DNA from 2 places in the Janibacter hoylei PVAS-1 genome. Region 2 is predicted to be linked to the other one. Evidence: predicted binding sites of a transcription regulator. Region 2 holds the regulator's gene; the other holds the start of a gene.

Region 1 (3,400 bases), on a different contig from region 2:
GAGGCCGTCGACGGCGAAGACCCAGGTCGTGTCGTAGTCCTCCGCGAGCCGGGTGAGGACCCACCGCGGGTCGATGCGGTGGGAGGCGCTGGCCTGGACGGCTCGGGCGAGCACGACCTTGTCGAGCGCTCCGGCGCTGATCCGGGCGACGGCCTCCTCGACGGCGAGCGCCCACGAGGGGGCGTCGAGGTCACGGTCGACGAAGTCGACCTCGCCGGGGCTGGTCGGGGCCGGCTGCTGCGTGAGCGGCTCGTCGGCCGGCGGCACCGTGGCGTCGGTCGTCGTGGTCGTCACCCAGGCGAGGTCGCCCCGGCGGCCGACGACGACCTCGGGGACGACGAGCACCGACTCGGTCTCCGACCGACGTGAGTAGGCCATGGAGCCGAAGGTGATCGGGCCGGTGCCCGGCTCGTCCACGTCGTCGCGGACGATGGCCTCGGCGGTGACGGCCCGCCACCACTCCTGGGCGTGCTCGAAGCGGTCGGCACCGGTGGCGCGGAAGGTCGCGACCCGGCCCCACCCGACGAAGCCCTCGCCCCTGCGGACCCACGAGACGATGTCGCCGGCGTCCTGCGGCTCGGGCAGGAGGGCGAGCAGGTCGCCGACGCGCGAGGCGGGGACGGAGACGGTGCGCACGACCAGCGCGGGGTGCGGGGTGCCGACGGGGGTGGTGTCGGCGGCAGGCGAAGGTGAGGTCATGGCGGGCAACAGCCTACGACCGCGGGTGCGAAGATGAGGACATGAGCCGCGCCACCCTGCAGAAGGACCCCAAGGACGTCGCCGCGATGTTCGACGAGACCGCCGCGAAGTACGACCTGATGAACGACGTCATGTCGCTGGGTCAGACGCGGCTGTGGCGTCGCGCCGTCCTCGCGTCCATCGACCCCGGGCCGGGTGAGCGGATCCTCGACATCGCCGCCGGCCCCGGCAGCTCCTCGCTGCCGCTGCGACGTGCGGGCGCCCAGGTCGTCTCCGCCGACTTCTCCCTCGGGATGCTGCGGCAGGGGCTCAAGCAGAGCCCGCAGCTGGACTTCACCGCCGCCGACGCGACCCGCCTCCCCTTCGCCGACGCCTCCTTCGACGTCGTGACGATGTCCTTCGGCTTCCGCAACGTCGTGCGGCCGGAGGTGGCGCTCGAGGAGTTCCTGCGCGTGACCCGGCCGGGGGGTCGGCTGCTCATCTGCGAGTTCAGCCAGCCGGTCAACAAGGCCTTCCGCACCGTGTACTCGGAGTACCTCATGGCGGCCTTCCCGCCCGTCGCGCGGCGGCTGAGCTCCAACCCGGAGTCCTACGTCTACCTCGCGGAGTCGATCCAGAGCTGGCCCGCGCAGGAGCCGCTCGCCCGCATGGTCGCCGGCGCCGGGTGGTCCGAGGTGGAGTGGCGCAACCTCACGGGTGGGGTCGTCGCGCTCCATCGAGCGGTCAAGGCGTAGCGAGGCACGAGCGAAGCCTGCACGCGACCACGGGACCGGGCGACCAAAGGTTAGGTCTACCTGCGTGAGCGGCAAGGTTTCCGGCGGGTAGTGTCTCCCGCGATCGTGAAATGCTTCACAAGCAGCTGAGGAACTTCCGTGACCAGTGCACTGCCTGCGGCCGATGGTGACCGCAGTGTCGACGTCATCGTCGTCGGAGCCGGGCCGGGTGGCAGCGCCACCGCCGCCTGGCTGGCGAAGGCGGGCAAGGACGTCGTCCTGCTCGAGAAGTCACGCTTCCCCCGCGACAAGATCTGCGGCGACGGCCTGACCCCGCGCGCGGTGCGCCAGCTCATCAACCTCGGTGTGCCCCTGTCTGAGACGGACGGGTGGGCCCACAACCAGGGCCTGCGGATCATCGGTGGCGGCATGCGGCTGCAGCTCGACTGGCCGGACGTCACCTCCTTCCCCGGGTACGGCATGGTCCGGGCCCGTGCGGACCTCGACGAGGTGCTGGCCCGGCACGCCGCGGCGTGCGGTGCCGAGCTGCTCGAGGGGCGCAACGTCTCCGAGCCGGTCCGCGACGAGAGCGGCCGCATCGTCGGCGTGGTCGCCAAGGTCGTCGACGAGCGGGGACGCGCGACGGGCGAGACCGAGACCTACCGGGCGCCGGTCGTCGTCGCCGCCGACGGCGTCTCCTCCCGTCTGTCGGTGAAGATGGGCCGCGAGAAGCGCGAGGACCGGCCGATGGCCGTCGCGGTGCGCGCCTACTACGAGACCCCCCGTCATGACGACGCCTACCTCGAGAGCCACCTCGAGCTGTGGTCGACGACGCCCGAAGGGGGGCGCATCCTCATGCCGGGCTACGGCTGGCTCTTCGGCCTCGGTGACGGTCGCTCCAACGTCGGCCTGGGTGTCCTCAACACCTCCGAGGCCTTCGGCCGCACCGACTACAAGGACGTCATGCGTCGCTGGGTCGAGACGATGCCGGCGGAGTGGGGCATCAACGAGGACACGATCACCGGCGAGATCACCGCCGCGGCCCTGCCCATGGCCTTCAACCGGCAGCCGCTCTACGCCGACGGCCTCATGCTCGTCGGCGACGCCGGTGGCATGGTCAACCCCTTCAACGGCGAGGGCATCGACTACGCGCTCGAGGCCGGGCACGCCGCGGCCGAGACGATCGTCCAGGCGCTGGCGCGGCCGAGCGCGGCGGAGCGTGAGCGGGTGCTCGCCTCGTACATCGGCCGGATGAAGGACATGCACGGTGGCTACTTCACCCTCGGCGCGCAGTTCGCCAAGCTCATCGGCCGCCCCGAGATCATGCGCCTGGCGACGAAGTACGGCCTGCCGCGGCCGACGCTCATGAAGTTCATGCTCAAGCTCATGGCCAACCTGCCGGAGGAGAAGGGCGGCGGTCTCGACGACCGTCTGGTGCACCTCATGACGAAGGTGGCCCCCAATGCGTGAGCCGGCCGCGATCATGTCGCGGGTCACCCCTAGGATCGTGCGTGGCGTGCATCACAGATCAGGAAGCGAGGCGCAGCGATGAACCCGTACATCCCGCTGCTCATCCTCTTCGCGCTCGGCCTGGGCTTTGCCCTGGTGTCGGTCGGGACGAGTCTCGTCGTCGGTCCGGCGCGGTACAACGTCGCCAAGGCCCAGGCCTACGAGTGCGGCATCCAGCCGACGCCGCAGGCGGAGGAGGGTGGCCGCTTCCCGGTGAAGTACTACCTCACCGCCATGCTGTTCATCATCTTCGACATCGAGGCGCTCTTCCTCTACCCCTTCGCCGTCGCCTTCGACGAGCTGGGGGCGTTCACGCTCGGTGCCGTGGTGCTCTTCCTGTTCAACGCGTTCTTCATCGCCGACGCCTACGTGTGGCGTCGCGGTGGGTTCGAGTGGGACTGACGAGGACGGAGAAGGATCAATGGGGATCGAAGAGAAGCTGCCGGCCGGTATCGCGCTGACGACCGTCGAAAACCTTG
Region 2 (3,400 bases):
GCACCCGGAGCGCCGCGCGACGTCGCACCGCCCGCACGACGACGCCGACCCGACCGGCCGCGTCGACCCGCACCACGCACGCGTCGGAGCAGCCCGCAGCCACCCCCGACAGCGGGCAGGCCCTCGTGCCGGGCCTGGCCGAGCTGCTGTCGGTGCTGCTGTCGGCGGGGCAGATGACCTCCCGCACGCTGGGCCACGCCGCGGGTGCGGCCGCCGGCGAAGGATGGGAGCGCCGTTTCAGCGAGACGCTGCAGTTCCTCCAGCGCCGGGTCAAGGGCGATTACGCGGTCGACGACTTCGGCTTCGACCGTGACTTCACGCTGCACACCGTCTTCCCCGTGCTGCGGCTGCTCAAGGACAAGTGGTTCCGCGTCGAGGTGCGGGGGATCGACAACATCCCGGCCGACGGCGGGGCACTGCTCGTCTCCAACCACTCCGGCACGGTGGCCATCGACTCGGTCATCACCCAGCTGGCGATCCACGACGCGCACCCGCAGGGACGCTTCCTGCGCATGCTCGGCGCCGACCTCGTCTTCCAGCTGCCCGTCGTCGGTGACGTCGCCCGCAAGACCGGCGCCACCCTGGCCTCCAACGCCGACGCCGAGCGTCTGCTGCGCGGGGGCGAGCTCGTCGGCGTGTGGCCGGAGGGCTTCAAGGGCGTGGGCAAGCCCTTCCGCGAGCGCTACAAGCTCCAGCGCTTCGGCCGCGGAGGCTTCGTCTCGGCGGCCGTCAAGGCGGAGGTGCCGATCATCCCGTGCTCCGTCGTCGGGGCCGAGGAGGTCTACCCGATGATCGGCAACATGAAGACGGTCGCACGTCTCGTGGGTGCGCCCTACGCGCCGATCACGCCCTTCTTCCCGCTCCTCGGTCCGCTCGGTCTCATCCCGCTGCCGAGCAAGTGGATCATCGAGTTCGGCGAGCCGATCGACACCGCATCGCTCGGGCCCGCGGCCGCGGAGGACCCGATGCTCGTCTTCGAGGTCACCGACCAGGTGCGCGAGACGATCCAGCAGACGCTCTACTCCGTACTCGTGACCCGACGCTCGGTCTTCTTCTAGGGGCGCTGTGGTGCCCGCCCTGCCCGAAGCCCGCGTCGTCATGGTCGGCCGCGCCGGGTGCCACCTGTGCGACGAGGCGCGGGCGGTGATCCAGCGGGTCGTCGCCGAGACCGGCGACGACTTCGCCGAGGTCGACATCGACAGCCACGAGGACCTCGCGCGCTACACCGACGAGGTGCCCGTCACCTTCGTCGACGGCCGTCAGCACGACTACTGGCGTGTGGACGAAGGGCGGCTCCGCTCGGCCCTGCAGGGCTGAGACCGGGTCCTGTCCACCGGATCCGCGACTTTGTGCATTTGTTCACAAGAGCGTAATGTCGAGGTGTTCGGTCGTCAGGCGCCGCTCGCCCTTCGGCCGGGAGAGGAGCCGAGCCCAGCCGTGTCCGTCGATCAGGCAGCCAAGCGTGAGATCCCTGACGCGACGGTCGCCCGGCTCCCCGGGTACCTCCGGGCCCTCGGTCAGCTGACGGCTCAGGACGTCCTCTCGGTCTCCTCCGAGGAGCTCGCCCACAGTGCCGGGGTCAGCTCCGCCAAGCTGCGCAAGGACCTCAGCCACCTCGGCTCCTACGGCGTGCGCGGCGTGGGCTACGACGTGGCCCACCTGACCTACCAGATCTCGCGCGCCCTCGGCCTCACCCACGACTGGCCGGTGCTCATCGTGGGCATGGGCAACCTCGGTCGCGCGCTCGCCTCCTACGGCGGCTTCGCGACCAAGGGCTTCAAGGTCGTCGCCCTGCTCGACCGCGACCCGACGCTCGTGGGGCAGCAGCTCGACGACCTGCGCGTCCAGCCGATGACCGAGCTCGAGTCCCTCGTCACGCCGGGGGAGGCGTGCATCGGTGTCATCGCGACCCCCGCTGGCTCGGCGCAGGAGGTCGCGGACCGGCTCGTGGCCGCCGGCGTCAGCTCGATCCTCAACTTCGCCGCCACGGCGATCCAGGTGCCCGAGGGCGTCCACATGCGCAAGGTCGACCTGTCGACCGAGCTGCAGATCCTCGCCTTCCACGAGCAGCAGCGATCGGGCGGCATGACCGACGACCTCCTGGAAGGAGCCGGCTGATGAGTCTCCTTGCCTTCGGCCTCAACCACCGACGAGCCCCGATCTCCGTGCTCGAGCGCGCGGCGCTCGACGAGACGAGCCTGTCGTCGATCATCGCGGCGGCCACGGCCAGCCCCGACATCACCGAGCACCTCGTCGTCGCGACGTGCAACCGCACCGAGATCTACGCTGAGGTCAGTGCCTTCCACGGCGCCGTCGCGGACCTCACCGAGGCGCTCACCGCCTCGACGGGCATCACCCACGACGACCTCAAGAGCCACCTCGACCTGCACTATGGCGACGCCGCGGTCGCCCACGTCTTCAACGTCGCGGCCGGCCTCGACTCGATGGCCGTCGGCGAGTCCCAGATCCTCGGACAGCTGCGTGACGCGCTCGGCCGGGGGCAGGACGACGGCCACGTCGGCCCGCACCTCAACGCACTCGTGCAGCAGGCACTGCGCACGGGCAAGAGGGTGCACTCCGAGACCGGCATCGACGAGGTCTCGCGGTCGCTCGTCACGGCGGGCCTCGACGCCGCGGAGGAGCACGTGGGCGACCTCGCCGAGGCGCACGTGCTCGTCGTCGGGGCCGGTGCGATGAGCGCGCTGGCGGCGACCAGCTGTGTGCGGCGCGGTGTCCGCGAGCTCACGGTCGTCAACCGCACCCACGAGCGCGGCCTCGCGCTCGCCGACCGGCTCGGCGGCTCGGCCCGGCCGGCACACGAGCTGGCCGGTGCGCTCGCCGACGCCGACGTGGTCATCTCCTGCACGGGGTCGACCGGTCTGGCGGTCACCCTCTCCGACGCCGCCGACGCGCAGGTGGCGCGGGGCGGCGCGCGTCAGGCCTACATCGACCTCGCGCTGCCGCACGACGTCGCCCACCAGGTCGACGACCTGAGCGGTGTCACCCGCCTGGGCCTCGCCGAGCTCGGCGACCTGCTCGGTGCCGACGGCGCCGTCCCCGAGGTGGAGCAGGCCCGGGGCATCGTCGCCGAGGCCGTGACCCAGCACCTCGGCAAGCGGGCGGCGAGCATCGCCGCACCCACCGTGCGCGCGCTGCGCAGCGCTGCCCAGCAGGTCGTCGAGCGTGAGCTCGCCCGCCTCGAGCAGCGCACCCCGGGCATGTCCGCCGCCGACCGCGCCGAGGTCGACCGGGCCGTCCACCGCATCGTCGACAAGCTGCTGCACCAGCCGACCGTGCGTGCCAAGGAGCTGGCGATCGACGGCCGCTTCGGTGAGTACGAGGACGCCCTGCGCCAGCTCTTCGACCTCCATGCCGAAGGGAGCAGCCTGTGACCACCCTC

Evidence for each region. The regulator Rex, encoded in region 2, represses fermentation and respiration genes when NADH is low (regulators of the CRP and FNR family bind a similar motif). The targets are predictions, from matches to a motif close to CTTGTGAANNNNTTCACAAG.
Region 1: CWN80_RS10425 (geranylgeranyl reductase family protein) is a predicted target of Rex. The motif match lies at 1,536-1,555, and genes of this name have one in related genera.

Annotation. Positions count from the first base shown of each region.
Region 1 is NZ_PIPF01000010.1:86,711-90,110, reverse strand. It holds gene CWN80_RS10435 (isochorismate synthase) at 1-699, opposite strand, end outside; gene CWN80_RS10430 (demethylmenaquinone methyltransferase) at 741-1,433, shown strand; gene CWN80_RS10425 (geranylgeranyl reductase family protein) at 1,572-2,882, shown strand; gene CWN80_RS10420 (NADH-quinone oxidoreductase subunit A) at 2,961-3,323, shown strand; gene CWN80_RS10415 (NuoB/complex I 20 kDa subunit family protein) at 3,343-3,400, shown strand, end outside.
Region 2 is NZ_PIPF01000003.1:201,832-205,231, reverse strand. It holds gene CWN80_RS15940 (lysophospholipid acyltransferase family protein) at 1-1,058, shown strand, start outside; gene CWN80_RS04370 (glutaredoxin family protein) at 1,069-1,317, shown strand; gene CWN80_RS04365 (redox-sensing transcriptional repressor Rex) at 1,438-2,118, shown strand; gene CWN80_RS04360 (glutamyl-tRNA reductase) at 2,118-3,392, shown strand; gene hemC (hydroxymethylbilane synthase) at 3,389-3,400, shown strand, end outside.